Regions from separate parts of the Paenibacillus sp. FSL R5-0473 genome, predicted to be linked through region 2. Evidence: riboswitches for the same ligand, from Rfam matches in the RefSeq annotation. Region 2 holds a riboswitch; the other holds the start of a gene.
What was found. Region 2 has a riboswitch for glycine ahead of gcvT (glycine cleavage system aminomethyltransferase GcvT). Riboswitches for the same ligand answer to the same signal wherever they lie in the genome.
Positions count from the first base shown of each region.

Region 1: it holds a riboswitch for glycine, as region 2 does, so the genes downstream of both, sdaAB (L-serine ammonia-lyase, iron-sulfur-dependent subunit beta) here and gcvT (glycine cleavage system aminomethyltransferase GcvT) in region 2, are expected to answer to the same signal.

Region 1 is NZ_JBBORL010000001.1:5,379,537-5,396,359, forward strand. It holds gene MKY28_RS23555 (response regulator transcription factor) at 1-161, opposite strand, end outside; gene MKY28_RS23560 (alpha-glycosidase) at 389-2,143, shown strand; gene MKY28_RS23565 (helix-turn-helix transcriptional regulator) at 2,284-2,796, opposite strand; gene MKY28_RS23570 (YhgE/Pip domain-containing protein) at 2,851-4,065, opposite strand; gene sdaAA (L-serine ammonia-lyase, iron-sulfur-dependent, subunit alpha) at 4,254-5,192, opposite strand; gene sdaAB (L-serine ammonia-lyase, iron-sulfur-dependent subunit beta) at 5,182-5,871, opposite strand; glycine riboswitch at 6,010-6,146, opposite strand; glycine riboswitch at 6,151-6,275, opposite strand; gene MKY28_RS23585 (hypothetical protein) at 6,410-9,343, opposite strand; gene MKY28_RS23590 (phosphotransferase enzyme family protein) at 9,421-10,452, opposite strand; gene pstB (phosphate ABC transporter ATP-binding protein PstB) at 10,637-11,392, opposite strand; gene pstA (phosphate ABC transporter permease PstA) at 11,405-12,292, opposite strand; gene pstC (phosphate ABC transporter permease subunit PstC) at 12,295-13,230, opposite strand; gene MKY28_RS23610 (phosphate ABC transporter substrate-binding protein PstS family protein) at 13,346-14,272, opposite strand; gene MKY28_RS23615 (PTS fructose transporter subunit IIABC) at 14,759-16,684, opposite strand; gene MKY28_RS23620 (ketose-bisphosphate aldolase) at 16,700-16,823, opposite strand, start outside.
Region 2 is NZ_JBBORL010000001.1:614,313-631,135, forward strand. It holds gene gcvPB (aminomethyl-transferring glycine dehydrogenase subunit GcvPB) at 1-71, opposite strand, end outside; gene gcvPA (aminomethyl-transferring glycine dehydrogenase subunit GcvPA) at 209-1,564, opposite strand; gene gcvT (glycine cleavage system aminomethyltransferase GcvT) at 1,561-2,697, opposite strand; glycine riboswitch at 2,915-3,015, opposite strand; glycine riboswitch at 3,019-3,141, opposite strand; gene gcvH (glycine cleavage system protein GcvH) at 3,486-3,878, shown strand; gene MKY28_RS02855 (PTS mannitol transporter subunit IICB) at 4,298-5,752, shown strand; gene MKY28_RS02860 (BglG family transcription antiterminator) at 5,791-7,893, shown strand; gene MKY28_RS02865 (PTS sugar transporter subunit IIA) at 7,890-8,324, shown strand; gene MKY28_RS02870 (mannitol-1-phosphate 5-dehydrogenase) at 8,321-9,466, shown strand; gene MKY28_RS02875 (cysteine-rich CWC family protein) at 9,529-9,780, opposite strand; gene MKY28_RS02880 (endonuclease MutS2) at 9,919-11,922, opposite strand; gene MKY28_RS02885 (helix-turn-helix domain-containing protein) at 12,450-14,786, shown strand; gene MKY28_RS02890 (ABC transporter permease) at 15,069-16,022, shown strand; gene MKY28_RS02895 (carbohydrate ABC transporter permease) at 16,068-16,823, shown strand, end outside.

The DNA of each region.
Region 1 (16,823 bases), 4.8 Mb from region 2:
AGCATGACATCAAGAATAATGAGTGAACAACCGACAGCAGCCTCCGCTGCACCTTCACCACTGCCGAGCCATACCACCTCATAACCGCGCTCCTCCAGATCGGCTCTGACCCAAGTCGCAATTTCCGTATCATCTTCAATATATAACAGTTTGGTTTTCATCCGAATATTCGTTTCCTTTCTGCCCCCAATGGGTTAATGATATATCTGAGCATCATCATGATAAAAGCTGTCTATATCATATGGATTCATGTCTTGTTGAGCAAATGTTGAAGTCCTTTACGTTACCATACATGCTAATTATAGCTTATCCATTAACGTGGGGAATGTCATATTAATCAAGTCTACCAAGTACATATCAGTGCTACACCTGACGGGAGGAAATCATTATGTTGCTGGAAGCTATTTATCATCAACCGAAACGAAACTGGGCCTATGCCTATGACCAAGATACAATCCATCTGCGCCTGCGTACCAAAAAGAATGATATGACCGAGGTACATGCCCTGACCGGGGATAAATATGCGTGGGATGCAACCAAAGCGCTGGTTCCCTTAACCAAGTTTACCTCTGACTCCATGTTCGATTACTACGAGGGTGAGGTGAAACCTCCCTACCACCGACTGAAATACTCTTTTCTGCTCAAAAACGGAGACGAACAGATCTGGATGACCGAGACGGACTTCCAGGAAAAAGAACCGGACGATCCGGGTCGTATGTTCCAGTTCCCTTATATTCATGCCCAAGCTGTATTCACACCCCCTGCGTGGGTTAAGGATGCGGTGTTCTATCAGATTTTCCCTGAACGATTCGCCAACGGCAACCCGGATATTAGTCCGGAAAAGGTAGAGCCGTGGGGTGGTGAGCCGACACCTTTCAATTTCTTCGGCGGTGACCTTCAGGGCGTGATCGACCATCTGGATTACATCAGCGATCTTGGCATTAATGCGATCTACTTCACCCCCATCTTTGAAGCCACCACCAATCACAAATACGATACCGAAGACTACCTGCGGGTAGACCGGCACTTTGGTGACGCAAATACCGTGAAACGACTGGTCGAGCTGTGCCATGAACGTGGAATTCGCGTACTTCTGGATGCTGTGTTCAACCATTCCGGGAAGACATTTGCGCCGTTTGTGGATGTGCAGAAGAACGGAGAACAATCCAAATACAAGGACTGGTTCCATGTACATGAATACCCGCTGGACGTGAAGGACGGCATTCCTACGTATGAGACCTTCGGATTCGAAGCGCATATGCCAAAGCTGAATACGGAGAATGCTGAGGTTAAGGCCTATCTGCTGGAGGTTGCCGAGTACTGGATCAAGGAAGTGGGTGCGGACGGATGGCGGCTGGATGTGGCAGACGAAGTGGACGATGCATTCTGGCGTGATTTCCGCCGTGTAGTCAAAGCAGCTAATCCGGATGCCTACATTCTGGGCGAAGTATGGAACGAGTCTTCTTCCTGGCTGCAAGGCGACCAGTTCGATGCGTCCATGAACTATCCGTTTACCGATGCCGTGAATGCTTTCTTTGTGAAAAATACGATGCACGCCGAACAGTTCGCAAACTCCATCGGGCGACAGTTATCCCGTTATCCGCTTCAGGCCAGCGAAGTGGCGTTCAACTTGCTGGACAGCCACGATACCACGCGGCTGCTCACACTGTGTGAAGGCGACCAGCGCAAGATGAAGCTGGCTGCGTTATTCCAGTTCAGTTATATGGGTGCTCCGTGCATCTATTACGGAGACGAGATTGGCATGGACGGCGAACATGATCCGGGCTGCCGTAAATGCATGGAATGGGATGAAGCGAAGCAGGACCGAGAGCTGTTCGACTTTTATCAGAAACTGATCTCCCTACGTCATGCTCATCCTGCCCTGCGTGCAGAAGGCACCGTTCGTTTCCTGCAGGCTCGTCCCGATGGCAGCCAACTGGTATTTGAGCGACAAAATGAGGAGGAACGCATTCTGGTTCTGTTCAATCGATCAGAAGAGACGGCTATTGTCGAGCTGGAGGCCGGTGACGAGGAATGGACCGAGTTATTCGGCGGAAACCATCGTACGGCCAAGGAAGATGGCGTACTCGCCATTGAATTGCCCGCGTATGGATATGCTGTACTGAGCACTAGTCTCATATAAACACCAAGCTATACTTGCTCATATGCAAGACTGGAGTCTGTTCAGTTCATCGGCATATCAAACGAAATAGGCGCTCCCAGATCTGTTCCTGATCTGTGGAGCACCTATTTGATTTTGACGTTATTCATTATGGCCATGGATTACTCTGGCCGAACCAGCTGTTCCTTGAGCAACTGGATGGTGGCCTCATATTGTACAAGCCCCACTTGCAGACACAGACGCTGTGCAGGCGAAATACGTTCGCCGAATTCCTCCATCTGGCGCTGAAGTTCAGCGTATAACATTTCCTTTCGCTTCAACTGGCTGGATATCCAACCCGTTACGGTATCTTCATCCGCCAACTCTCCGAAATACAACCGCATCAGAAAATCAGAACGAAATACCTCAGCTTCCAAAGGACTCATTAAATAGGCGTGAAATTGCGCTGCTCCTTCAGGGGTCAATGAATACACGTTCTTATCAGGTTTCCCTTCCTGCTTCACCGATTCCTTAGTCAGCAATCCTGACTTTTCCATCTTCGCAAGTGTAGGATATATGGTGCCGAAACTGGCATCAAAGAAAAATGAAAAATATTGTTCAAAGTACTGCTTGATCTCGTATCCGGAACTTGGCTGATTGTGCAGTATTCCGAGGATGACATGCTGCGTGTTCATCGGTGTACCGCTCCTTTCCATTCCCCTTAACGTATCACAATCAGTACCCCTTGTTCAATGATCAGATGACGAAACGGTTGCTTTCAGAGCAACAGGCACAGCAGCAGGCTGGTCCTCCCTACGAGCTTCAGAACGTACCGGGCCGGAGCGTCTGATCCAGATGCAAAGCGCACCCAGAGTCAGTGTTACACCACCGATTACGGCGAGCAACATCGCATCCCGGCCAATTCCGTTTCCTCCGAGCACAAGGTTCATCATCCCTTCTACGGCATAAGTCGCTGGCGGATAATGACCGATCCCTTGGTAGAAGTCAGGCATTACATCTCGCGGAATCGTTGATCCCGAGGACAGCATCAGCAGAGGCAACAGCGCACTGTTTAACCAAGCCCCAGCATTGCCAAGCAACAACAAGCTCAACTGAGCCATGAGTATAAAAGATATGGTGACCAGCAACTGGAACAGCCATAACATGAACCAACCGGCTGCTGACGATACCCCCATAACGTGCATCATCCCCGACCCAACGAGCGAGACAATAAATGCAGCACCAACATTAACGATGTTGCGCGCCCAGAAACGCTCCCATTTCCCTGCCCTGTTACTCAGTTCACCAGATACTTTCTGCAGATTCATGCCAAGCAACATCGCTCCAGTAAACGTAGCCGTTACAATCAACATCGGTACCATGGAAAAAGAAAAATTATCAACAGGATTCAGTCGCTCCACTTCTGCCTCCACGCGTGAAGACAACCCAAGCGCCAGCGCATCGGACTGATCAGCAGTCATACCGGACTGATTCAGCACTCCGCGAATGCCATTCTCTTGTACTTCACGGTTCAACGTCGCTGTAACTTGTGCGGCTACGTTCTGCATCACACTTTTCACGGTAGCCACGTTTGATTCGTTCATCACATACTTCACTGTCATCGGTTTTGACAAGTCTTCTGCCTGTTGCATGAAACCTGATGGAATCTCAATAATCATGTACACATTCCGATCCGTTAACATCTGTCGTGCTTCTTGCATCGATTCAGATGGTTTGATCTCGAAATTCAGACCTGCCGCCAAAGACTTAGCCACTGGTTCAGCCGCTACCCCATCTTCATTCACGATGGTGACAGCCAATTGAGTCATTCTTTCGTTAACCTGGTCGTATCCGCTAAGCCAGATGATGTTAAAAAAAACCTGAAACAGCACAGCCGTAATTAAACCTACAATGGTGGCTCCGTTTTTCAAAAACAGTAGACTCGTCTGGAAAATACCTTTCATTCTATCCATCTCCTTTAGTTTTGTTTCGCTCTTTTATATATCGTATTGATATATGACAGTTGTTAATATATCTAATCGATATATAAATCGTCAATGTTTTTTTGTTTTTCTTCGTTGGAAAAAGACAAAAAAAGCCGATACATCTCTTCACCAGGAAGATTTGTACCGGCTTTTCATATCAATCCGATTTATGCCTTAGTTTGTACGTCATTTTCAGCAGGGGACTCAGCCTCAGGCTCGGCACGCTTTGCCTTTGGTTTAGCCAACTTCTGCATCATTTTGCGGCCGGTAGGTGTCTGGGCCAGTCCACCTTGGGCTGTCTCCCGGTGACGGCTCGGCATCGCACTGCCTACTTCCAGCATGACATCGATGACTTCGTCTGACGGAATGGCACTACGCACTCCGGCCAGGGCCATGTCAGCCGCAGCCAGCGCCGTAACTGCACCCAGTCCATTACGGACGATGCATGGGATTTCAACAAGGCCTGCGACCGGATCGCAGATAAGGCCCAGTGTATTTTTTAACGCCAAACCAACGGCATGAACGACCTGTTCCGGTGTACCTCCACGCAGTTCAACCATGGCACCCGCAGCCATGCCGATAGCGGAACCCACTTCCGCCTGACAGCCACCCTCGGCTCCGGAGATAAATGAATTGTTCGCGATAACATAACCAATTGCTCCCGCACAGAACAACCCGTTCACCAAATGTTCGTCCGTCCAGCCAAATCGCTCCTGTGAACTGATAAACACACCCGGGATGATGCCGCAGGAACCGGCTGTTGGTGTAGCCACGATCCGACCCATGGAGGCATTCACTTCAGATACACACAGGGCATACGCCATGGCAAGTGCGGAAGCATCTCCTGAGCAAGTCTCACCCTTGCGAATGTACTCGGCCATTTTTTTGCCGTCTCCACCTGTTAATCCACTGCGTGATGTTGTATCTTCCGTTAACCCTTTGCGTACCGCTTCCTTCATCACCTGATAATATTCAGACATCTGCTTCACAACATCCGCTTCCGGTGTATTGGTCTCCTGAACTTGCTCCTCGATCATCAGCTGAGCAATGGTTTTGGATTCCGCTGTACAGATCGTATTCAGTTCGTGCAAATGTTTAAACCGCATCCGAATCAACTCCTCTCTTCAAATCAATGACACGAATGTCCAGCACATGATCGAGTTCCCTTAGACGCTTGAGCATATCAGGATTAGGCACACCATCCATTTCCATCGCGGTAAGCGCTTCGCCATCACGGGCTTTCCGGTCCACCTGCATGTACCCGATGTTAACCCCGGATGAACTGATCGTGGACGTTACCGATGCAAGCACCCCTGCTTTGTCTGCATGTCGCAGAACGAGTGTTGGAAACTCACCACTAATCTGAACACGAAAATCATTCATCGAATGCACCGATACGCTTCCACCACCAATGGATGCACCGATTAAGGAGCAGGCACGTTCTCCATGCCACAACTCAATTTTGACCGTATTTGGATGAGGAGCAGGTAGGCCACTTGTATAAAACTCAACCTCCATGCCCGCTTCCTCTGCGTATTGCTCTGCATCCGGGATACGCGGATCGTCTGTGACATAATCCAGCAGACCACCGATCAGTGCCAGATCTGTTCCGTGCCCCTGATACGTATCTGCAAATGAACCGTACAGCGTCAGCCGGGCACGATCTGGCGTACATCCTAGCCACTGTCGAGCAATTCTCCCTAACCTTGCCGCTCCAGCTGTATGTGAACTTGAAGGCCCCGTCATCGATGGACCAATAATTGAGAAAACATCTTTAAATCGCACTTGTAACCCTCCATTATTAATCATGATTCATATTTGTAAAATGTATTCGTCATTTCGATCCAGGAGTTTCATCTACAATGTCCCTTTTTTTGGATATGATGACATCAAAAAAGGACAGAAGAAGGCCTTAGGCCCTCTCTCTGTCCTCGATACCTGAGAGTTTCACGATCAGCAGTGTCTCACGACAAGGGTGCACTGCCTGCGATTACAGACAAGTTCACCGGGCTGACTGATCATATACCCCTTGGGTGGCGCAGTTCGCGCACTCTCCAGAGTTGCGTCCAACGATGGTACATTTACCTGAGAGATTAACCACTGCGCCGGGTGCGCAGCAGCTTGCTCCTTCGGTGCCTGAGCACTAGCCATTGTGCTCGGCTAATCCAGGTCTCTCCCGCTCGTTATCATCCGCTGTATTATCTTAATTCGATTCGAATTGGTATATTTCTAAATTTTTGATCAAGTATACCCATAGAGTAATGTACAACATCATATATGTCAACAAAAGTAACGTGTAATTATCATAAGTTCGATGTCTATTTTAACTGAAACGAATAGCATTCAGATTTCTCACTTCCGCTGAGGCACTCGTGACGTTGCTAGTTGTCGTAAATTGGATACTTATCGTGTATGCATTAGTCGTTGTAGTCGGGGATGTATCCACGTAAGTGTTGGAGGAAAGAAACCTCAACGTTCCCGAAGCATTACCGGTTCGTGAGAGTTGCAATTGATTAATTAACACTCCGTTACGTCTCAGATTAATGTTATACGCAATACTCCAGTTAGACCCTACAACTATTGCTACTTGTGTACTATTATCGATTTTCACGCGTTGACCTGCCACTACAGGTACATTAAGTGTCTGAATCGTCGTTTCAGCTACTAATGAAAGACCCAACGCCGTGGTCTGGCTATCAGCAAACAAGGAAGAATCCGCAGGGGCAGAAGCTGCTGTCGATCCAGTAGCTCCTGTTGCGCCAGTGAATCCGGTCGCTCCCGTTGCTCCCGTTACACCAGCCGTACCGGTTGTTCCCGTCACGCCTGTCGCACCTGTAGCCCCAGTGAATCCGGTCGCTCCCGTTGCTCCCGTTACACCAGCCGTACCGGTTGTTCCCGTCACGCCTGTCGCACCTGTAGCCCCAGTGACTCCGGTCGCTCCCGTTGCTCCCGTTACTCCGGCCGTCCCGGTTGTCCCTGTTACGCCTGTCGCACCAGTTGCTCCAGTGACTCCGGTCGTTCCCGTTGCTCCCGTTACTCCGGCCGTCCCGGTTGTTCCGGTCACGCCTGTCGCACCTGTAGCCCCAGTGACTCCGGTCGCTCCCGTTGCTCCCGTTACTCCGGCCGTCCCGGTTGTTCCAGTGACTCCCGTCGTTCCCGTTACGCCTGTAGCACCTGTAACCCCGGTACCTCCAGTTGCCCCTGTTACGCCTGTAACACCAGTGACTCCGGTCGTACCCGTCTGTCCTGTCACCCCCGTATCTCCAGTAAATCCGGTCGCACCCGTTACGCCTGTCGCGCCTGTAACACCAGTACCTCCTGTTGTTCCTGTCAATCCGGTTGTACCTGTAACACCGGTGACCCCTGTCGTTCCCGTCAGTCCTGTCACTCCCGTATCTCCAGTAACTCCAGTCGCTCCCGATACTCCTGTTGCACCTGTGACACCTGTGACACCAGTGACTCCAGTCGTTCCTGTTACGCCTGTCGCACCTGTAACCCCAGTACCTCCGGTCGTCCCCGTTACGCCTGTCGCACCTGTAACCCCAGTACCTCCGGTCGTCCCTGTTACGCCTGTCGCACCTGTAACCCCAGTACCTCCGGTCGTCCCCGTTACGCTTGTCGCACCTGTAACACCAGTGACTCCCGTCGTTCCTGTCATGCCTGTTGCACCTGTAACCCCAGTATCTCCAGTCGTTCCGGTTACACCTGTCGCACCTGTAACACCAGTGACTCCCGTCGTCCCCGTCTGTCCTGTCGCTCCCGTATCTCCAGTGACTCCGGTCGTCCCCGTCTGTCCTGTCGCACCTGTTATACCAGTGACTCCTGTTGCTCCCGTCAATCCGGTTGCACCTGTAACACCAGTATCTCCAGTCGCCCCTGTTACGCCTGTTGCACCTGTAACCCCGGTACCTCCAGTCGTGCCTGTAACACCAGTGACTCCCGTCGTCCCCGTCTGTCCTGTCGCTCCCGTATCTCCAGTAACTCCAGTCGTCCCTGTAACGCCTGTTGCACCTGTAACTCCGGTCGCACCCGTTACGCCTGTCGCGCCTGTAACACCAGTACCTCCTGTTGTTCCTGTTACGCCTGTTGCACCTGTAACACCAGTGACTCCGGTCGTTCCCGTCAGTCCTGTCACTCCCGTATCTCCAGTAACTCCGGTCGTTCCTGTTACTCCGGTTGCACCTGTAACACCAGTGACTCCGGTCACCCCTGTTACACCTGTCGCACCTGTCGCACCTGTTGCACCTGTATTTCCAGTAACTCCGGTCGTCCCTGTCGCACCTGTAACACCAGTGGCTCCTGTCGTTCCTGTTACTCCCGTTGCACCTGTAACACCAGTGACTCCGGTCACCCCTGTTACTCCCGTTGCACCTGTAACACCAGTGACTCCGGTCACCCCTGTTACTCCCGTTGCACCTGTAACACCAGTGACTCCGGTCGTTCCCGTCAGTCCTGTCGCTCCCGTATCTCCAGTACCTCCAGTCGTCCCTGTTACGCCTGTTGCACCTGTAACACCAGTGACTCCGGTCACCCCTGTTACACCTGTCGCACCTGTCGCACCTGTATTTCCAGTAACTCCGGTCGTCCCTGTCGCACCTGTAACACCAGTGGCTCCTGTCGTTCCTGTTACTCCCGTTGCACCTGTAACACCAGTGACTCCGGTCGTTCCCGTCAGTCCTATCGCTCCCGTATCTCCAGTACCTCCAGTCGCCCCTGTTACCCCCGTTGCGCCTGTTACTCCAGTATCTCCAGTCGTTCCCGGTACACCTGTCGTACCAGTTGCCCCAGTCACTCCAGTTATTCCCGTTGCACCTGTAGATCCAGTATCTCCGGTCGTTCCTGTCACGCCTGTTGCACCTGTAACACCGGTGGCTCCAGTTACACCTGAAATACCACCGCTGTATGCCCCCAGTAATTCCTCAGATACGAGACGATGAGCGGTGACCAGTTCTCCATTCTGGTTTTTCCCCCAGACCGAAATCTGCACATCCTCCACAGTAGCATCATCCGTTGTAAAAACAAATTCAAACCCGTCCAAATCCGCATAAAAATCCTTGGTTATTACCTGATTAGGCAAAACATTGAAAAACTCTTCGATATATAATGTACGTACGCCTACCAAATAATATCCTTGAACAAGAACTGTATAAATACTAATTGTATTCCTATTATCCAGCCTTATCGTAATTCTCTGGGTAGGACGCCCATTTCCCGCAACAACATTATTTTCAATGGGGCCTGTTGATAAAACAGCCATACATGGATGCCTCCTCTGCCAGCCTTCGCCGGGTCATGATCATCCTTTATGTATATGTAACAAACAAGTAGATGTCGTCACAACTCATAGAAAATACGCTCATTTTGTACATAGGGTCTACAATACTTGCTGCATAGCTTCGGCATGCGATCTTTCATCCATTCGTGCCTCGACTCATTCGCCATCTGAAAGGCATAATAACCCAGTGTAAAGATCAACATAAACCCTTCCATTAACCGGATATCACGATCCGTCAGTGGTGCGATCTGTTGGGTATAACCGGATAAAAATATGTCACGTTCCTCCCGATTGAACATAAGTGCTGCCCCTCCGGCATCAAAAAGATAATAACCATAACCGTGTAGACAAAAATCAATCATGGAAATTCCCTGCTCCGTTATCAGCAGATTGTTGCGAGTAATATCCCCATGAATGATCCCCCATGTCCCTGCGTGTTGCGGGTATGTTTCTAACTGCTCATTAATGTTCTCAAACGTCTCACGAAGCAGATCAAAGTCTTCCGTTGTAAAAATCCCCAGTCGGACACCTTCCTCTAGCTGCCCTAGCATGACCAAGTTCTCATGGCTATTGCCATATGCCGGCCGCACCTTTGTTCGATCTGTCTGATTCTGCTCACGCCCATATTGATGAAGCATCTGCAGTTGTGCCCCCAGATCATAGATCTGCTCTGTTGTCAGGCGTTCTCCCTGCTGGATGTCCCTTCCCTCAATCCACTCCAGTACTGTACAGCAGATTTCTTTACCCGCTTCACTTTTCCATACCGTGGCCCAGTCTCCCGATACATTCCGTACCGGATGCTGCATGCGCAATGCTGTCGTTGCGTTTAACTCATGAAGCAGGTTCATCTCTGCCTCCAGCGCAGGAAGCGTATGCTGAATGCCGGTCATACTTGCATATGCGGCTTGATGGATACGTAGCAGATACTTCTGCCCACTTGCTTCATCAACGACATGATACGTCAGATTCTCATTATGACGAATATATGAAACGACAGGTTTCTCAATAGTGTAGTTCTGTATAATCTGAGCTGCCATATGGTCGTAAGACATCTGATCCGTAGTGATTATCAACATCTCCTTCGAAGTCATGTAAACGTTCTCTTCACACTAAATATCGTAGCATAATGTTTATCCCGCATACAGAAAATCCCACTAAAATTATAAATTAAAAAAGCACAACCCCCGAACAACCGTCCAGGCACTGTGCTTTCTTTTGTCTCTATTATTTCTCTATCTCTCTGTCTATTGCTCTATGTTACACTCCATGATCCAATTAACCAAAACGACCCATAATGTATTCTTGCGTCAGACGATTGTCCGGGTTCGTGAAAATATGCTCTGTATCCCCGTGCTCAATCATGCTTCCCAGATAGAAATAAGCTGTGTAATCCGAGATTCGTGCCGCCTGCTGCATGTTATGGGTAACAATAACAATCCGTAGCTCCTTCTTGAGCTCGGTAATCAACTCTTCAACTTTACCCGTAGATACCGGGTCAAGTGCAGATGCCGGCTCATCGAGCAGCAGAATCTGTGGTTCAACAGACAAAGCGCGAGCGATACACAGGCGCTGCTGTTGTCCCCCAGAGAGAGACAGAGCTGACTCATGCAGTCTGTCTTTTACTTCGTCCCAGAGCGCAGCACGGCGCAAGCTTTTTTCCACAATTTCATCCAGTGCCTTCTTACTCTTCGTACCGCGGTAGCGGGGGCCAAACGCGATATTGTTGTAGATGGACTTATGAAAAGGATTTGGCTTCTGCCACACCATGCCAATCTTCTGGCGAAGCTTGATTACATCGGTTCCAGGCTCATTCAGGTCGTTACCGTCCATCCAGATATGTCCCTCTGTACGGGAACCGGCAATCTCGTCGTTCATTCGGTTCAGCGACCGGAGGAACGTGGATTTACCGCAACCAGACGGTCCAATAAGAGCCGTTACGCTTGCTTCAGGAAACGTCAGGCTAATCTGCTTGACCGCCTGGAAATGTCCATAATATATGCTTAACTGTTCCGTACCAAAAGGTATGGCCATGTTGGTTCCTCCTTATTTCGAAGCTGTCATGCGGCGGAATACAACCCGACCGATCCAGCGTGCACTTAGATTGAACGCCAGCACGAGAATGACAAGCACGGCGGATGCCCCTGCTGCCACTTCTTTGGAATCTGGCCCAATACCTTCACTATTCACTTTCCAGATATGGACAGCAAGTGTCTCTGCCGGACGGAAAGGATTAAGCGGTGATCTTGGACTCGTCGGATTCCAATCTGTAAAGTCCAATGGTGGACTACTCATACCTGCGGTGAACATCAGCGCTGCTGCTTCACCAAAGATCCGGCCCGATGCCAGGATCGTACCCGTAATCAAGCTCGGCAATGCCACAGGCAGTAGAATGGAAGTGATAATCTTCCACTTGGACAGTCCAAGCGCCAGACCTGCTTCTTTCTGTTCCTTCGGAACGGCACGGAAGGCCTGCTCCGTAGTCCGTACCATCAGTGGCAAGTTAAAGATCGCCAGAGCCAAGGCACCCGAGATTAGGGAGAAACCAAGACCAAATTGATTTACTAGCAGCAAGAGACCAAACAAACCAATAACGATGGATGGGAATGATGACAATACTTCAACGACCAGACGAATGAAGCTGGTAATCTTGCCTGGTTTGGCGTATTCCGCCATGTAAATCCCGCCGCCCCATCCGAGTGGAATGGTAACAATCAAAGTCAGGACAAGCAAGAATACGGAGTTGAAGAGCTGTGGACCGATCCCGCCGCCACCCTTAAGCAACTGTGGTGCGCTTGTCAGGAAGTTCCAGCTAATATGCCCAATGCCTCTATACATGATGAAGCCAAGCAGACCGAGCAATAGAATAACAATGAACAGGGCTAGTACAACGATAACGGATGTTGCAATTTTATCTACCGTCTTTGCCTTCATTTTCATACCCGGTTTCTCCTTTCAAGCAGGCGAACCAGAATGACGAAGACAAATGTCATCACCAACAGGACAAGCGCCATACTCCACAGTGCATTGTTATGAACAGAACCCATCGTGGTGTTACCCATGCTGAGTGTAATTACACTTGTTAATGTTGAAGCTGATTCGAGCAAGGATGTTGGAACATGCGGTGCATTACCGATAACCATCTGTACAGCAAGAGCCTCACCAAAGGCACGGGCCATACCCAAAACGACACCTGTCAACAAAGCTGGCAAAGTTGTTGGAATAATGACACGGTAGATGGTTTGCCAGCGAGTGGCACCCAGTGCATAGGAGGATTCACGCAATCCTTTTGGCAACGCGGACAATGCATCTGCCATAATACTTGTCACCGTAGGAAGAATCATTACCGCGAGAACAAGACATCCGGCTGCAATCCCGACGCCTGTTCCACCAAAGATACTGCGCAACAAAGGTACGATGACGCTCAGACCGATAAATCCGTATACAACGGATGGAATTCCGGACAAGAGTTCAATCGCAGGCTGCAAGATCTTTTTGCCTTTACCCGGAACAATCTCTGTCATGAAGAGCGCTGCACACAGGCCAAGCGGACTTGCGATCAATGCTGCAAGCAAGGTTGTAATGAAAGAACCTGTGATGAACGGTAATGCCCCGTAGAACGCAGGTTCTCCGGTCGGATTCCACGTTTTTCCACCAAGGAATTCGCTGATGCTTATTCCATTTTGGAAAAATGTGGATAGCCCCTTAGACGCTACAAAATAAACAATGGAAAACATGACAACGATCAGGAAAACGACACAAATCGACGTATAGATCCGTCCCGTCCACTCTTCCCAATAATGTTTCTCTTTTAAGGGCCGGCGCGGTTTCAACTTGTTATTCATTACCGTTCCCCCTTCGGTCTGTTCCATAACAACCATCCTTCTATAGTAGAATTAATGCAAAATATGGGATTATTTTAGAGCAAACCGCGTAAAGAGGCGGGACCTAAGTCCGCCTCTTTCGCTGTATGCGCAAGTTCAAAGATTACTCAACCACATTACCTGCTGCATCGCGTTTTACTTTCATACCTGACATTGGAATGTATCCCAGTTCTGTCACGTCATTTTGTTGAATTTCGTCACTCAAGATGTAGTCCAGGAATGCTTGTGTTGCTGCATCTGGCTTACCTTTCGTGTACATGTGCTCGTAAGCCCACACTGGATAAGTTCCTGCTTCTACGTTCTCAACTGTTGCTTCTACACCTTCGTATTTCAACACTTGCAAGCTGTCATCCAAGTAAGACAAGGCGAGGTAACCAATAGCACCTGGCGTTTCAGATACCAATTTTTTTACGTTACCAGAAGAATCTTCTTGAATCGAACCTTGGATATCACCCATTTTTGCACCCAATGCATACTTCTCAAAAGTTGCACGAGTACCGGAACTGCTCGGACGGTTTACAATAACAATTGCTTTATCCGAGCCGCCAACGTCTTTCCAGTTTGTTACTTTACCGGAGAAGATGTCGATCAGTTGTTGCTTCGTCAAATCTTCTACACCTGCATCTTTGTTGCTAACTGGTGCCATAGCTACTACTGCTACTTGATGATCAACCAATTCTTTTACTTTGGCTTCGTCTTCCAGTTTCTCTTCTGCAAATACATCAGAGTTACCGATTGTAGCTTGTCCGTCAGATACTTGTGTCAAACCAGTACCACTACCGCCACCTTGAACTTGAACCGTTACGTTCTTATATTCATCAACTGCCATAAATTTCTGTCCAGCTTGTTCTACCAGAGGTAGCAATGCTGTCGATCCGACTGCCAGAATGTTACCGCTAAGCTCAGTAGCAGCTTCTCCTGATCCATTGCTTGCGGCACCCTCTGTACCAGCGTCATTTTTCGATCCGCATGCTGCGAGTACCAGTACGAACGTTAAGGTCATCAAAATAAACGGCAACTTTTTAAACATGTTTTGTTTTCCTCCCCCAATGTAGTGATGGCGTTTTGTGAATTTGTTTGTTCACCATCAACTCTTTACTCATTGTAGTTTCGGTATGTCATCTTAAAATCAGTGTTTTGTAAACGCAATGTTAAAAATATCGGCTGTATATTGAAATATCTGGGATTCAATTTGGCGCTGAAGTGTCGCTACGGGAACGGACGTTGTTTCAATCGCTGTTATCCCCGGATTTATATGATTTACTTTTTCCAAGGAATACATCCGGGGATAAAGGCGAACGCTTCGCTTTTCCACAATCGTTCCGTTCCCTTCGCTGTGTCAGTGCTCGTTGAATCTCAGGCATTTCAATCTCCTGCCTGGGAAGTATGCAAAGAAGGCCTGCCCTATAAAAGGCTGGCCTTGTGTAAATACTTAATGTAGATATTGAATCAATCCGTTATATAGAACAAACAACTGCCTCACAGCCAGTGCATGAGCACCAGCTGGTTAGAGAATTTATGCAGATTTCATAGTTGTTAAGGCTTTTTTATCTGACGGGTCGCTTGAATTACTTTTTGGTTGATATACAGGTTTCTTTAACAATCCAATCATACAAGCTGTAATGATGGAACCAACTAAAATACAGACAATATACAGTAATGGATTACTTGCCGCAATGGGAATAACAAAGATTCCACCGTGAGGAGCTTGTAACGAAATACCTAGAGCCATGCTCATTCCTCCACCAATCGCTGCACCTACAATATTGGATGGAATAACTCTCAAGGGATCATTTGCAGCAAACGGAATCGCGGCTTCTGTAATAAACGACGCACCCATAATATAAGCGGCTTTGCCTGCATTACGTTCTTCGATTGAAAATTTATTCTTGAATAATGTTGTAGCTAATGCAATACCCAGTGGCGGAACCATACCTCCAACCATCAGAGCAGCAGAAGGTTCAAAGATTTGATTGGCGAACATCGCCAGTCCAAATGCAGATGCTGTTTTGTTAATCGGCCCTCCCATATCAGATGCCATCATTCCTGCCAGAAGTGCTCCTAATAAAATAGCATTAGAACCTGTTAAACCATTTAGCCAACCTTGTAACGACTCATTGATCCAAGCCATCGGACTGTTGATGACAAAATACATAATCAAGGCGGTTATAAATGAACCTACTAATGGCAAGATCAGCACAGGTGACAGGCTTTGCAGTGAGTCAGGAATGCCTTTGACTAATTTTTTCAGAGCTATGATCGTATAACCGGCGATAAATCCAGCCAGCATACCTCCCAAAAATCCGGAACCTCCGATAGTTGCCAGCATCCCACCAATCATACCAGGTGCCAATCCTGGACGGTCAGCAATACTATATGCAATATACCCTGCTAATACAGGAACCATCAATGCAAAAGCAGCACTACCCCCTGCTGTACTTAAAAAAGCGGCGAAAGCATTATAGTCCGGGCTATTTGGGTCAGCCGCATGAATACCAAACATAAACGAAAGCGCAATCAATATACCGCCTGCGACTACAAAAGGAATCATAAAGGATACACCATTCATAATATGGCTGTATATTTTAGGCTGCTTTAAGCGTGTTTTTTCTTTTGCTTCTTTAAGATTACTGTTGCCTTGATTCAAAACGACACCTTTTCCAGCAATCGCATCTTCAATTAACTCTTGTGCATGATGGACTCCATTTTTGACAGAGGTTTTGATCACTGAACGATCGCCAAAAACATCCATATCGACTTTAACATCTGCCGCTACAATAATACCATCAGCTTCAGCAATATCTTCAGGAGTCAATTGATTTCCAACACCTGTTGATCCATTGGTTTGCACTTTAATGTGTACACCGAGTTCCTTGGCCGCATTTTTCAATGCTTCCGCGGCCATAAACGTATGGGCAATTCCTGTAGGACAGCCTGTAACTCCAACCACTTTTTTGCCTGCATACTTTTTAGGACTATGAAGCGCCTGCGCATCTTGTTCTTCTGCCTGTTCAAATAAACGGACAATCTCTTCTTGATCTCGAGCAAGGATAAGTTTCGCTCTAAATAGTTCATCCATCAAAAAGGTCGAAATTTTGGATAATGTTTGCAAATGCTCTGATGAAGAGCTTTGATCGACTGCAATCATAAAAAATAAATTACATGATTCGGTACTATATTCAATACCGCTTAATGATCTGCCCATAATAATGGCAGGGGACTGTACTCCAGTAGACTTGGCATGTGGAATGGCTATTCCGAATCCCACTTCTGTAGGAACCTGTTCTTCACGTGCCCAGATATCTTTTTTAAATTGCTCAATATCGCTTAAATAGCCGTTATCGTTTAACTTTTGCGACAATTCATCTATTAATTCTGCTTTGGTCGTAGCGGTGACATCTAATATGATATTTTCTGGTTTTAAGACATTAGAAATCTTCATGATGGATCTCTCCTCTTAAATTTCTCCCAGTTTATAAAGGCATGCTTTACCTGTAGAACCGAACAGATCCATTTTTTTCTTCACCAGTTCTGTTGCCGCTTTGGTCGCCTCAGGCATCAGTTGATCCGGTTCATATGCA
Region 2 (16,823 bases):
GCCTGGCGAGGAACGTCACATTGTGGCAAGGAATAAGCGACACGTCCAGGGCTGCTGAGTTCAAAAATCAATGATTGTTCCGAAGCAGGAGATAAGGTCTGTGCACTAAATGTTGTATCCTTCTCAGGTTGAACCGAAGTGGAGACAGGGGTACCTGTTTCCGATTGTCCTTGTACCGATGTTGTCGTTGTCGTCGTCGTTTCCTGAGTCACAGCGATCCCTCCAATGCTCGTGCGAATTCGTCAATCTCTTCCTTACTGCGTCGTTCGGTAACAGCAATCAGCATATGTCCGGCAAGCTCAGGATAATCACGTCCAAGTTCATAGCCACCAATAAAGCCTGCATCCAGCAGTTTCAACTGAAGAGCATCCACGTCTGTTCCTTCAGGAAGCTTAATCACAAATTCATTAAATGTTGGTGCATTAAAAGTAAGGCTAACTCCAGGAATTGCAGTTAATGTATTCAGGGTGTAATGACCCTTTTGCAAATTCAGATCCGCGACATCGATCATACCCTGTTTACCCATGATGGACATATACACAGATGCGCTGAGTGCAAGCAAAGCTTGGTTGGAACAGATGTTGGATGTCGCCTTTTCGCGGCGGATATGCTGTTCACGTGCTTGCAGTGTGAGTACAAAACCACGTTTGCCGTTGCGATCCGTGGTCTGGCCTACAATTCGGCCAGGAATTCGGCGCATATGAGGCTGGGACACGGCGAAATATCCGCATGTCGGGCCGCCGAGTGAAGCGGCGATGCCAAGGGGTTGCGCATCACCTACAACGATGTCGGCACCCAGCTTGCCTGGGGCTTCCAGCAGACCCAGCGATAGCGGGTTTGCACTTACAACGAGCAGGCCCTTGTGCGCATGCACGAGGTCGGCAGCCTGCTTCACATTTTCCACAGCACCAAAAAAGTTCGGACTCTGGATCATGACAGCAGCGGTATCGTCCGATATGGCGGCTTGCAGGGCATCCCAATCAGTGACGCCATCCTTATAACCAATCTCGACAATCTCCAGACGGAGTCCGTGCGCATACGCCTGCAATACCTGACGGGCTTCCGGATGAACGGTACGGGATACGATGAGCTGTTTGCGACGAGTTGCCGCTGCGGCCAAATTACCGGCTTCCGCAAAAGCTGTTGCGCCGTCATACATACTGGCATTGGCTACAGCCATACCGGTTAATTCACAGATGTAGGATTGAAATTCGAAAATGGCCTGTAGTTCACCTTGGCTGATCTCAGGCTGATAAGGTGTGTAGGCAGTGTAGAACTCGGAACGGGAAATGACATGATTGATGACGGAAGGAACATGATGATCGTATATGCCTGCGCCGAGGAAGCTGGCGTGTGTTTCGAAATTGGCGTTGGCGCCGGCTTGTTTGGACATGTGACGTGTCAGCGCATATTCATCGAGTTTGGAGGATACAGGTAGCTCGCCCTGATAACGAATCTCTTTTGGAATGTCCTGAAACAGATCTTCCAGCGTATCCACACCGATGGTTGCGAGCATGGCGCTCTGATCTTGTTCAGTCATGGGAATGTAACGGTGCTTGCTCATGCTTGATCAGCTCCTTGAGTAGGTGTCTTCGACGTACGTGTCCGTTTATGAAAAGGGGTCTTCACGACCTCGGCTTTTAGTTTCTTGCCGCGGATCTCAATCTCAAGCGGGGTTCCCAGCGCAGCGTATTTGCTGTCGATGAGGGCAAGCCCCAGATTACGCTTCAATGTAGGTGATTGCGTGCCTGTTGTCACTTCACCAATCTGTACGCCTTCGGCGTAAATCGGATAGTGGGGGCGGGGAATACCGCGCTCCAACACTTCGATGCCGACCAGTTTGCGGGCGGGCCCGTCAGTTTTTTGCTGTAACAAGGCTTCGTGTCCGATAAAAGGTCCGGCATTCAGCTTCACAAACATGCCAACGCCAGCTTCAAGCGGAGAGATAGTTGCCGACAATTCCTGTCCATACAGAGGGAGCTTTGCTTCAAAGCGCAGTGTATCCCGAGCACCGAGGCCTGTCGGTACAAGTCCGTGACCTTCACCGGCTTGCATTAATCCATTCCAGACCACAGCAGCCTGGTCCGCAGGAACATATAGTTCAAAGCCATCTTCACCGGTATATCCGGTACGGGACAACAGTAATTTTACTCCACATACTTCAGCATCCTGCACAAAACGAAACGGTTCAATCGAGCTTACATCCGTATCTGTAACTTTCCCGATAATATCTACAGCCAGTGGACCTTGCAAGGCGAGCAGCGCCGTTTGCTCCGAATCGTTGGTCATACTTACGCCGGGGATCAAGTGCTCTTGCAGCCACGCCCAATCCTTGTCGATGTTGGAGGCGTTAACCACAAGCATATAATGCTGATCTTCCAGCTTATACACGAGCAGATCATCCACCACACCGCCATCTGGATAACACATCAGGGTGTACTGGGCTTGACCGGGAACTAGCGTGGTCACATCATTAGTCATCATTTGTTGCAAAAAAACTTCAGCCTGCTCACCCTGTACCGTGAATTCGCCCATATGGGATACATCGAACAGTCCCGCGCGCTCGCGTACCGCTTCATGTTCTTTCTGGATTCCGCTAAATTGTACCGGAAGCTCCCAGCCTCCAAAATCAATGCACCGTACGCCTTCGTATTGCTGATATAGTGGGAAGAGTGGTGTTCTAAGCAAATCGGACATCAAATCACCTCGTCATGGGCCGTGAGCCGGCCGGATATACAATCGTGGATCAATGAACCAGGGTATTTTTAAATTTTTAGCTAGATATTTTCATCACATAAGTATGGTAAGGGCAGCTATGGCAGCGCCGTTCTACATCCTGTTTTTCGTTTTTTGGGAAAAAGGAAAAGGACAGGCCAAAGAATCGGCATGCCAAGTAGCACGCTGTATTCTAAGGCTCTGTCCCTTGTACCTGAGAGTTACCCCGCTACGTTGTGCAGCAGGTTTCCCCTTGGGTGATCATAACGCCCGCACAGGGCGAATAGATGCTCTCCAGAGTTGCGTCCCGTAAAAGTCCTTTTGCCTGAGAGATTCACCCCCGCTTATCGGTGGTTTACTCCTTCGGCGTTACCTCATGTACATCCCGAATCGGGTGTCACGGGTAATCTCTCCCTTTACATTCATCCGCGGGTATAACATAGTCCAATAAACACATTTACTCCTCTCATTAAAACGTGAATCCACTACCGATGTCAAGAACGATATCATAGATAATGATTTAAAACCGAATATTTAATTTAGTTTTTATGTTATTGTTCGTGTATTTATAAAGAGTACGCTTACTATTCTAATATTCACCAGTATATGAAGAAAGAGTGTAATCCGGTTACAGGATTTAGAGGTGTTCAGCAAATAAATTGTGAGGTATCTTGACATTTGATTCAAAAATGTCATACGCTATGTTCTGGGAAAAAGGTTAAGGTCAAAGAACGCATGCACTCATTTAATGAAAAGCGAGGCGGATATCGATGAGCGAATTGAAAAGTGATTTCCTGTACAGTGAAGAGCACGAATGGGTGCAAACCGTAGGGGAGGATACTGTACGTATTGGCATTACCGAGTTCGCGCAGCATCAGCTGGGTGACATTGTGTTTGTGGAATTGCCTGACCTTGAAACCAATGTAAAAGCAGAGGACAGCATTGGAACGATCGAATCGGTCAAAACGGTGTCGGACTTGTTCTCTCCCGTCACAGGTTCAATTATTGCAGTGAATGATTCGTTGCAGGACTCCCCTGAACTTGTGAACAGCTCTCCTTACGAGGAAGGCTGGATGATTGAGATCCGTGTTGAGGGAGAACTGACAGCAGCATTGTCTACATTGATGAATGCAGACGCGTATCGGAAACATACGGAAGAATAGTTTTAACGAACTTGTACTTATTAACATATATTTTATAACCAAATGAAATGAGCTTCATATTGTTTTGACCTGTGTGAGCCGGATGCTTGCACAGGTTTTTTGTGCTTTAAAAGAATGGTTTTGAATGTGGATTGTAACAGATTGTGGATGTGAATCACCTGATTGGACCAAGCTATAGGTTAGAAAATGATTCTGGAAATGATAAAAGTCATAGGCGAAAAAAGTCTTGTGTACCAATGGGTTCAGCCATTATGCATCAATTAAAACGATTACATAACCTAATGTTGTCATCATTGTTCATGACGAAAGTACGCTTTCATTTCATTGAACAGGAGAGCATTCTCGCTTAGGATTACAGCAGGGGAGAAATGATACCCCTTTCATAAATCATAATCACTTGATCCAAGGAGGATAATACAATGAGTAATTTGGACCAATCGTCCAATTCCAAAGGTGGGCTACGGGTTGGTGTTCAGCGTTTTGGCCGATTCCTGAGTGGTATGGTCATGCCAAATATGGGAGCGTTCATCGCCTGGGGATTAATTACGGCTCTGTTCATTCCAACAGGCTGGTTCCCTAACGAGACGCTTGCACAGCTAGTTGATCCGATGATCAAATATTTGCTGCCACTGTTAATTGGTTACACCGGAGGTACGATGGTGCATGGTCAGCGTGGTGGTGTCGTCGGTGCCATTATGACCATCGGGGTCATCGTGGGTAGTGATATCCCGATGTTCCTCGGTGCCATGATTGCCGGACCACTGGCAGCATGGATTATCAAAAAGTTCGATAAATCCATTGAAGGTAAAGTTAAAGCCGGATTTGAAATGCTTGTTAACAACTTCTCAGCCGGTATTATTGGCGGGATCTTGGGGATTTTTGCGCTACTGGGCATCGGGCCTGCTGTAGAAGCGATTAGCAAAGTATTATCTGCCGGTGTACAGGGCTTAATGAATCTTGGTTTGCTGCCGCTGGTCAACCTAATCATTGAACCAGGTAAAGTATTGTTCCTGAACAATGCAATCAACCACGGGATTCTTACACCAATTGCAACAGATCAAGCGAGAGAATTAGGAAAATCCGTATTATACATGCTTGAATCAAACCCGGGTCCGGGACTTGGTATCTTACTTGCTTACTGTTTCTTCGGACGCGGAATGGCCAAATCTTCTGCACCGGGTGCCGTAATCATTCATTTCTTCGGGGGAATTCATGAGATCTACTTCCCTTACATTCTGATGAGACCGATTCTGATTCTTGCCGCAATTGCGGGTGGCGTCGCAGGTACATTAACATTCATGCTCACCGGAGCAGGACTTGTTTCAGCACCATCACCGGGTAGTATTATCGCGTATTTCTTCTTAACACCAAAAGGTGGATACCTGCCGATGTTCGCAGGGGTGCTTGTAGCAGCCGTCGTTTCTTTCCTGGTTGCAGCAGTGTTGCTGAAAACGGGTAAACAAAAGGACGAAGATCTGGAGTCCGCATCCAGTCGGATGAAAGACATGAAGAGTCAAGGAACCCTGCCAAACGCTGGTATTACGGCTAATCAACGTGAAGCAGACAGAGCCGCAGATATGGCTTCTTCTACCGTCAAAACAGACGTGAAGAAAATTGTCTTCTCCTGTGATGCAGGCATGGGGTCAAGTGCCATGGGTGCTTCCATTCTACGCAAGAAGATGAAGGCAGAGGGGATTGACGTAACGGTGACCAATACGGCTATCAGTGATATCCCGCCGGATGCAGACGTGGTGATCACACAACAAGTATTGACCGATCGTGCCCGCTCCGTTGCACCGAATGCAGAACATATATCCATCGACAACTTCCTAAAAAGCCCGGAATACGATGCGCTCGTTGAACGTCTAAAGTAATTGCACGCATTTGTTTTCCCTGAGCCGGAGGCTGAGATATGAGTATTACCAAAAGACAACGTGAAATCGTGGAGTTTCTGCTAGAGCATCCACATGAAGTAACTGCCGGCGAAATCGCCGTTGAAGTAAAGGTCAGTACCCGAACGGTTCACCGTGAGCTGCAAATGATTGAACAATGGCTTGAACCTTTGGGCATGAGGCTGGAAAAAAAATCAGGAACCGGTATCCGAATCGATGCCAGTTCCGATGATCTGGCTGTATTGCGCCAGCAACTAGAGGGTAAAGAATATGTAGAGTTTACGCCAGAAGAGCGTAAGCTCTTCATGCTTTGCATCCTGCTGGATGAACCGGAGCCTGTAAAGTTACTCGCCTTGGCTTCGGATCTGAAAGTGACCGTATCCACCGTAACCACTGATCTGGACGATCTGGAGTCACGGATTCGTCAGGCGGGACTAAAGCTGGTTCGCAGACGTGGATATGGCGTCAAGATTAATGGAAGTGAGACGATTCATCGCACAGCCATAGCTGCACTTGCTCTCGAATTTTTGGATGAATCCGACCTGTTCGGAAGACAACCTGAACAAGGGGGCTCCATCGTAAACCAAAAATTGTTGGATATGATTGGACATGGTGATGTACTTACGGTCGAAAATGCGTTATGGCAACCAGATATCGAATGGCTGGAGAACATCCCGGAACGCCAATACATGAAGTTGCTGATTCAATTATCCGTAGCGGTTGTACGTATTCGTAAAGGCTTTGGCATTGGCCGTATACCTCCCCTGGAGAACAAGGGAGATGAAGTCGCAGAGCAGGATGAGATGAAGGTTCCACCTTATATGGCTTCCCGCTTGTGTGGTGTGTTATCGACCCAGCTGGGGCTGACATTCTCCCAAGATGAGCAAGCTTATTTTCACAGACTATTAGTTGAGACAGAGCAGCGGATTCATTCTTCGCGGCTGTTGCCAATAGACGATTTAATTTTACTGGATAGGGTACATTCACTGATTGATCAGATGCAGGCGAGAACGCATTACGCCTTTCATGAGGATCGTTTGCTTCGTGAAGGTCTGCTTGGTCATATGCAACCTGTCATGGAGCGGATTGAAGGGCAACAGATAATTCGTAATCCGCTACTGCAGCAGATTCGCAAGGATTATGATTCACTTTTTGAAGATGTCAAAAAATCTGTAGGGCAAGCTTGGCCAGGCACAGACGTTCCGGATGAGGAAATTGGTTTCCTGGTCATGCATTTTGGCGCTTCCATCGAGAGATTACGTGCACTGAAACGGGAGATCAGGGCGATCATCGTGTGTACAAGCGGAATTGGATCATCACGCATGCTTTCCAGCCGATTATCCAAGGAGATTCCCGAGATTCGGATCATGGACAGCGTGTCCTGGTATGAAGCTGCCCGTATACCTACAGATCAATATGATTTGGTGTTATCCACTGTTGATCTGCCGATGGATGAGCATCAGTATTACAAAGTGAGTCCATTGCTCACAGCAGAAGAGAGCGAAAGTCTGCGTCATTTTATCCGAACAACAACGTTACAACGACAGCATAATAAGCCCCGTGAAATAGAGGTTCAGACGACAAGTCGTTACTCGGATCCTGACGGAATGGAAGCTATCTTAGTTGAAATCGTCCGAATTATTGGCAAGTTTCAGGTGTATCCGCTGGATAACCAAGATGTCGGATTCTATAAAACGGTGTATGCGATGTGCAACGTACTCCATGGATCTGGTGTGTTGAAGGAACCGGAGGAGGTCGCAAAACGGTTGGAGGCACGTGAGGCAGTGGGGAGTCAGAAGATTCCCGGCACAAGACTTGCGCTGTTTCATACACGCAGTGAGGGGATCTACAGGCCGTCCATTAGCTTGTTTCAGCTCACTGAGCCACTCCTTCGTACGCCGGATGATCCGGCAGGAGTTACCCATGTCCTCTTGATGCTTGGTCCCAGAGAATTATCCAAGGAAAGCCTGGAGGTTCTCAGTGAGATCAGCGCACTGTTATTACAGGAAGAAATGATTACATTGCTGGAAAAGGGAATCAGGGATGAACTCATTCATTACCTGTCCCAGGAACTGGTAGGATTTTATCGCAGTAAAACCGAAATTGGAGGTCAACCATTATGAGTATGTTAACAACAGATAAAGTCATCATGAATGCGACGGCTCAGGACAAATACGAAGCGATTCGTATGGCAGGGCAGATTCTGAAGGATGCGGGACATATTACCGCTGATTACATTGAGAAGATGATTGAACGGGAAGAGATTGTCTCGACCTATGTAGGGAACGGCTTGGCTATTCCGCACGGTACAAAGGAATCCAAAGCTTTCATTTTATCCACAGGTATCTCTGTCATTCAGTATCCACAAGGTGTTGATTTTGGCGAAGAAAAGGCTTATATGGTCATTGGTATCGCGGCTCAAGGCGGGGAACATATGGAGATCTTGACTAGCATCGCGGTGATCTGTGCTGAGGATGAGAATATGGAGGCTCTGCGTCTGGCGAAAACAGCCGAAGAAGTTATAACTATTCTGGAAAGTGAAATGGATCTATGAAGGCCCTACACTTTGGCGCAGGTAACATTGGACGCGGGTTTATCGGCTTGATCCTCTCCCGTGCAGGGTATGAGGTTGTTTTCTCCGACGTGAATCAGACCTTGGTAACGGCTCTCCAGCAACGGGGGCAGTATACGGTGGAACTGGCCAACGAGAGCAAGGATCAGGAGACCGTTACAGGTGTAAATGCAATCGATGGAACCCAGCTGGAGACGGTTGCCCAAAACGTAATGGAAGCTGATCTGATTACAACCGCGGTGGGCGTAGGCGTGCTGAAACATATTGCACCAGGTATTGCAAAGGGACTTGAGAAAAGACTGAATTCGGGTCCGGTACAAAACCCGCTTCACATTATCGCTTGCGAGAACGCCATTGGAGCCAGTACGCAATTGAAAGAGCATGTATATGCTCTGCTTAATGAAGAGGTACGTTCCCTTGCAGATCAGTACATTTATTTTCCCGACTCGGCCGTAGACCGGATTGTACCTATTCAGCATCATGAAGATCCTCTGCATGTACAGGTGGAGCCTTTTTACGAGTGGGTGGTAGATCGTTCCCAGATGGCTCCTGCATTCAAACCGGTTGAGGGCATTGTATATGTCGATGATCTGGAGCCGTATATCGAACGGAAGCTGTTCACGGTTAATACAGGACACTGCGTTGCAGCATATATCGGTAATGTGCACGGTTATGACACGATTCAGAAGGCTGTTGCCGACGAGAAGGTGAAATCGATTGTATACGGTGCTTTGCAGGAAACAGGAAAAGTTCTAGTGAAGCGTTTTGCATTCAACCCGGAAGAACATGAGCAGTATATTGTCAAAATATTGGGACGGTTTGTCAACTCGTATCTTACCGATGAGGTTACTCGTGTTGGTCGTTCCCCGCTGCGCAAGTTGTCTCCGAATGATCGTCTGGTTCGCCCGGCCCTTCAGGCATATGCGGATGGAACTGATACGACTTATCTGGCTATGGGTATGGCAGCAGCCTGCAAGTTCGATGTCTCCGATGATCCGGAAGCAGTTGAACTGCAGGACATGATCCGCCAGAAGGGGATTACAGCTGCACTCCACCATTATACGTCCATGGATGAGCATCATCCGGTGCTTGAACAGGCTGTTGCCCAGTATAACCAAATGTAAGAGCAGTGGTAGCGAGGCTAACAGTCTAGATAATGCATAATAGAAGAAGAGCCATACAGTTGTTAACTGTGTGGCTCTTCTTTTGGTTGGCTTTTATTGGCATAGTCGTCCAAACAGCGTTGACATATGCACGATTTTCGGCGCTGCTCTGCGGGAATGCGGTCAAATACACCTTCGGGGAAAGTAGCCCGGTTACACCAGCATTCCGAATGAGGATGTCCTGCGGCATAGGAACATCGATTAGCTTCCCCGCATAATGGGCAGACAAGAACATCGATATTGCTGCGCTCTTGGTTGTCTTGTTCTGCAGACATTGGGTTCTTCCCTCCCTGTGAATAGCTACGAGCTGAAGTTAAACATACTGGTCCCAGTATAACAGAAATACGCCGGTGATTATGGATTTCACTCTGTATATATGACTTCCAGTTCACCACATCTGTTTCTACCATCGGCTACTCTTCAGACGGTAATTCGATCTGTAGGCCTTCCACATGTTTGCGTCCCATCAACTTACGCTTCTTACGATTTTCCTTTGTTTCTAGCACAATGTCCAAGTCATAATCGTCACCTGGATAAAGCTCATTGGCAGATATATGCAGGGTCAGGCGTTTCTTATGGATTTTGACTTTGCGTCCTCGCAGCATGACCCCGATATTTCCACGGCTATCCTCGACATCACAGACGATGCCCGACTGATTGAGATAGGCCGCATACACCCGATCCCCTTTGCGAAAAGTTTTGGCAGAAGCAGGAGAATCCGACTCTCTGGGTGTTGTTTTTTTGTTGAGACGAATTGAATCCTTTGACTGTTTCGACTGGTTCTTCCTGGATAACTCTGCTGGGCTGACTGATTCTGCAATCGATTTTGCAGGCGTCAGGGCCGGTATTTCCAAAGGAGGTGACGTGAACCCTAATGTACGATCTCTCGAAATATTTTGATCGGACAGGGACTTGGATCGCTCTATAATTCGCTGTGGCATGCCCAGCTTTAATGCGATGGAGTAAGCATAGCTCTCACCAGCTTCTCCGATACGCAATCGATACAGCGGCTGGAGAGAAACGATGTCAAATTCCATGCGGGCATTTTCAAATCCTGGGGTGGCAGCTGCAAAATGTTTGATCTCACCAAAATGTGTTGTCGCCACAACGGTTGCTCCGCGGCTGTGAAGTTCCTCCAGCATGGCGATAGAAAGTCCAACACCTTCACCGGGATCTGTGCCGGAAGCCATCTCATCAATGAGCACCAGAGTCGACGTATTGGCCTGTTCCAGTATGCCAATCATATTGCGAATATGTGCAGAGAATGTACTGAGCGCTTGTTCCATACTCTGTCCGTCACCAATATCAACCGCTACCTCGTTATAAACGGCCATCTCGCCACCTTCCTCTACCGGAATAAGCAAACCGGATTGCATCATCAGGGTTAACAAACCAAGTGTTTTGAGTGCGACCGTTTTACCACCGGTATTCGGGCCAGTAACAATGAGCGACGAGTATGTTCTGCCGATTGCAAAATCAAGGGGAACCATGGAAGAACCCATGAACGGATGACGTGCACGTTGAAGGCTAATGTGGCCCTGAGTATTGACTCGAACGGTACGCCCATCCATGGTGGCCGCATATTTGGCTTTGGCAAACAGGAAGTCCAATACACCTACCGTTTCGGTGTTGAGGGCGATTTCACGGTTATACGATTCGGCCAGGGAGGTTAAATCACCGAGAATTCTCATCTCCTCTCGGGACTCCTCGGCTTGTAGAGCAGCCAATTCCATCTGCAGACTTACTAATTCAACGGGTTCAATATACACGGTTTGCCCGCTCCCCGATTCATCCAGCACACTGCCTTTCACCTGTTTGCGAAACTCTTTCTTAATGGGCAGCACCGTTCTTCCTCCCCGTTGGCTGATGACATATTCCTGCATAATGGAGCGATGTTTACTCACCAGAGAATCAAGTTTTCGTTTCATGCGTTCCGCATTCACCGTTATTTTTTTACGAATTCGAATCAATTCTTTGCTTGCCTGATCCTGAATGCGTCCACTATGGATGCAGCGCTCGATCTCACTCAGCAAAGGTTCGATCAGAATCATGGATGCTGCATAACGACTGACAGTGGGAGCGGCCCCGGATTTGCCCTCCATGTATTTCATAAGTTGTGCACAGCTTCGCAGGAACTGAGTGAGATGACTGAAGTCGCGTTCACTGAATAGATAACCGGTGCCAAGCAGATCCATAATGGTTTCCATTCCGTCGAGTGAAGGGAGGGGGATGCTGGCCCCGAAGCGAATCAACGCAGCAGCTTCTGCTGTTTCTTCCAGGCGAATCTCGATCAGGTGAGCATCTACCATCGGTTTTAGTTCTCTCGCATAACGTTTGCCCAGATAAGACAGGGCGCAGTCTGTAACATTTTTTTGAATTTGTGGATAGCCCAAACTGTTTAATGTGTTCTCATTCATGCGTAATCTCTCCTTGAATTTGAATTGGGATTTCAGTTGACGCGCTGAAACATATTCCTGGAAAACGCAAAAAGGGCGGAGAATGAACAAACGTCATTCTCCGCCCTAAACGTATGGGAAAGCAAAGTCCACTACAGGTCTATATTAAAAAATCCGCGCTGAACTCAGCGCGGAAATAGACCCGGACAATTACAATCCCGGAGGCGATTTATGATATCCGCTGTTCTTAACTAAGTACAGGGATCTGGCGCATCATGAAACACACGTATGCCATATGGGCACAAGCGCAATGAAAGGCCAAACTCCTGAATATGAAACTTGGTTAGTTAAGAACATTCACCGACATTAAAAATCTCTCCTTTGATTGAGGAATATGCAACCAATATAAACTGGAAATTGGTTTGAAGTCAACCTTTAGAATAAATGAGTGGACTTGAATAAGAATGGGTTTTAAAATAACAATAGTAAAATAATCCAATGAAAGCGATTTATTTTAATAAACATACGTATAAAGGAGGATGCTCTTCTTGCCGAAGTATTTACTGCGTTTGCTCTGTTTTACCCTGATCCTCGGAGCCCTTCCGGTCATTGTTATTGGTTCGGTCTCGTATACGATTGCATCACGTGACATTGAACAGAAAGTGCGTGAGAGCAATCTTCAGATATTGCATCAGACCCAAATGAGGGTGGAACAAGTTCTGCGCAGCCTGCAATTATCCTCCATCCAGTATGTTAATTCGCCCTTGGTACTACAAGCGATGAAGAAACCACTAGACAGCAGCGAGTTTCAGGAGATTCGTGATCTGACCTCCGGTTTTAACAACTTGCAAGCGGTTACGAACATTGACCAAGCCTATCTGGTTAATCTGGATGAAGATTGGGTCGTTTCGATGCGTTCTTTTGGCAAATTGGATGATTTCAGCATTCGAGACCGAATTGGCTCCTACCTAAGTTATACCAACAGCCTGTTCTGGGTCACTCAGAATGCCAGTTCAGCCAAAGAAAGTGTACCTGTGTCAGCAGGTATGGGTGAACTAACACCCGAACAGGCACCTGCTCTTATATCATCGGATAATGTGGTCAGTATGGTATTCAAAATCCCGATGATACCAACCAATGTGAAACCAAAGGGATTTCTTGTAATTGATATCGCCGATACGGAACTGAGTACATACTTGAGCCGAAATACGAATTCTGGAGATATGTACGTTCTGGATCGGGAGCAGAAGTATTTTCTGAACGATATGCAGCAAGGCGGGAAATATGACGCGCTGAATAAGGAAATTCAGGAAATGGTGCAAACGACGGGCCAGCCAGAGGGTTTCTTCAGTGCGGAGGTTGAAGGTAATCAAGTGGCGGTTAGCTATAGGCAATCTCCGCTCAATGGCTGGTTATACGTGTCCGTTGTATCTCTTGGACAGATCACGGCCCAGTCACAGAAAATTGCATTGGTTACCGGTATCGCTACACTGGTCATGTTGTGTGTAACGGGATTGTTCGCCATATACGGCAGTCGGCGGATGTACTCACCAATCTCCAGACTGCTGCAATTTACGAAGGGTTTGGATTCCCCAGTTGCCCCGTCAGGACGCCGTCAAGATGAATTTATCTATATTGAGGAGCAATTGTCAACCTTGTTCAGTTCGGAGAAAACGATGCGTGAGCAGATGAAGGGGCAGCATGTGCACCTCCAGGAGTTTTTTATGACCAAACTGCTGACAGGTAAAATCTCGGAAGAAGATTTCAGATATCAGGGAGAATTGTACGATTTCCCGACAGGCTGGGCGAGTCTTGGTGTACTCATGCTCCAGATCGATACCTTGGAAGGGACCCGATATGAGGAACAGGATCGCGATCTGCTGCTGTTTGCTGTCAACAATATGGTAGGTGAGCTCCTTCCTTCGGCAGTTCGGTTCACCCCGGTCATGCTGGATGATGCTCAGGTCACCGTACTTGCCTCCGAACTGACGGATGAGGTGCAGCTGAAGGAATGGATGCATACCCAGGCAGACTGGATTCGTGAACGTGTCGTAACTTATCTTAATCTGCCCGTAAGTATCGGCATCAGTCGTTACTACTCTTGTATTGGCGATACGCCAAGAGCGGTTCAGGAGAGCCGAGAGGCTCTGCAAGGCCGGGTCAGTCTGGGCAGCCGTATTATTTTGCATTACGAGGATATACAGCCACGTGGTCAGATGGAAGCCGCGTTGTATACCCAGTTACGTATGATCGAGGATCAGCTTGCGTCTGCGCTCAAGCAAGGAGATGAGGAGAAGACGGACGCCTACTTTAAGCAATATTTGGGACTGCTTGCAGACAAAAAGCTTCATTTCAGTGAATACCCCGTCATTATGGTTCAGTTATTGTCTCGTGTATATCAGCTTGTGCAGGAGCAGGGCGGGGATGTAGCTGAAGTACTGGGTGAAAAAGCATCGATGTCACATTTGCTGAAGTTGTCCACATTGGACGAAATGACCAATTGGTTCCGCAAGCGGCTGTTCTTGCCCGTCATCCGTTTCTGGCGAGAGCAGGAAGAGTCCCAATACATGAATATTGCGAGACGTATGATTCGTTTGATTGAGGAACGTTATGATCGTGAATTATCGCTGGAAGCCTGTGCCGCTGAGCTTAATTTTCACCCTGTTTACCTAAGTCGGGTATTCAAGAAGGAAGCAGGAGTCAATTTTACGGAATATCTCGCAGAGTATCGTATGGAAAAAGCAAAGACCTGGCTGCAAACAACAAATCTTAAAATATCGGAGATTGCCGAGAAATTAAACTATACCAACCCAACCGCATTTATCCGTACGTTTCGCAAAATTACAGGAACAACCCCCGGCAAGTACCGGGAACAGCAGCGATAAAACAAACCTGCTCTGCCCGCCATGGCAGGCAGGCTTTTTTATGTTTGGATGAAGGAAGAAGACCGCTTTTCTCCATGAAGTTAAGACAGGAATATGGAGGTTGAAAGCAGTTCATTTCACCTTTAGATTTTGTGGGGGAAATGGGCTAAAGCCTTGCTACATAAGGGAAAACAAAAGGCTAAAACGAGACGATAGCCAGTCATTCGTTTATCCTCCACAATGAAGACATGAATTCAGGAAGTGATATTTTGTAATCGTTTCCAATGTGGGGAGGAAGACAATATGAAAGCCGAAACGGCGGCTCGAACACGGCCCGCTACCCGCAGTGACAAAAACCTGCTGTGGAGGGACATTATCAAAAACCGGTGGCTGTATATCATGTTAATACCGGGTGTGCTTTACTTTGTTATTTTCAAATACATACCCATGTATGGCATCACGATGGCTTTTCAGGATTACACGCCTTACAAGGGCATCTTGGGAAGTGACTGGGTAGGGTTCAAACATTTCCAGCGTTTCTTCGGAGAACCGCAGTTCTGGACATTATTTCGAAATACGTTTTTACTTGCCATTTATAACATCGTGTTCTTTTTCCCACTGCCGATTGTACTGGCACTCATGATGAATGAAGTTCGCCGTGAACGGTTCAAACGATTTGTACAAACACTTGTTTATGTTCCACACTTTGTTTCCTGGGTTGTTGTTGTCGGTGTGTTCTACATGCTGTTCACAACTGAGGGTGGTGCGATTAATGAATTGCTCTATAACCTGACTGGACAAAAAGTGGCGTTCCTGCTTGAACCCGGTTGGTTCCGAACGATGATTGTTGGACAATCCATCTGGAAAGAAGTTGGTTGGGGCACAATTATCTTCCTGGCGGCGCTTTCCGGTGTTGATACACAGCTCTATGAAGCTGCACGGATTGATGGTGCCAATCGGTGGCGCCAAACCTGGCACATTACGTTGCCGGCCATTCGCAGTACCATCGTCATTTTGCTCATTCTGCGTCTGGGAAATTTCCTGGATACAGGCTTTGAACAGATCTTCCTGATGCTAACTCCGACAAACCGGGATGTGGGCGAGGTATTTGATACCTACGTGTACACGAAGGGTCTTACCCAGGCACAGTACAGTTACAGCGCTGCTGTCGGGTTGTTCAAATCGGTTGTCGGGCTGGCGCTTGTTCTTGGTGCCAATACGCTGGCCAAAAAATTCGGGGAGGAAGGCGTCTACTAACCCTCGGGAGTAGACGTTCTTCACCAGACAGGAGTGAACATTAAAATGCAACAGGATAAAACGTGGGGCAACCGGATCTTTGATTTTCTCAATCACGGCTTGCTGCTGTTGATTGGAATTGTGACGGTCATCCCGTTCATTTATATTTTGGCTGTCTCATTTACCAGTCCGCATGAAGTGGCTAAGGGAGGATTCATTCTTTTTCCAAAAGAGTTCTCTCTGGCTGCGTACCGTTACATTTTCTCTACAGATACCTTGATTCGCAGTCTGGGTGTATCGGTCTATATTACCGTGATCGGTACTTTCATTAACCTGCTGTTTACGTCACTTATGGCGTATCCGCTCTCCAGAAGATATTTGCGTGGACGCCAGCCTATTTTGCTCGGTGTATTGTTCACGATGCTCTTCAGTGGCGGGATGATTCCAACATACTTTGTCGTGAAATCTTTGCACCTGACAGATACGTTGTGGTCGCTGATGTTACCTACTGCTATAAGTGCATTTAACTTGATCGTACTCAAAAACTTCTTCCAGGCCATTCCCGACGAACTGGAGGATGCAGCCAAAATTGATGGATGTAACGATGTCAGCGTATTGTTCCGGATTGTTCTGCCGTTGTCCATGCCAGCCATGGCGACATTTTCACTCTTTTACGCGGTGGCCCACTGGAACAGTTTCTTCAGCGCTGTTATCTATATCAACGATAGTGAGAAGTGGCCTGTCCAAGTCTGGCTACGTGAGATTGTCATTCTGGCACAGAGCCGAATCGGAGACACGAGTATCGAAGAGACAGAAATCCAG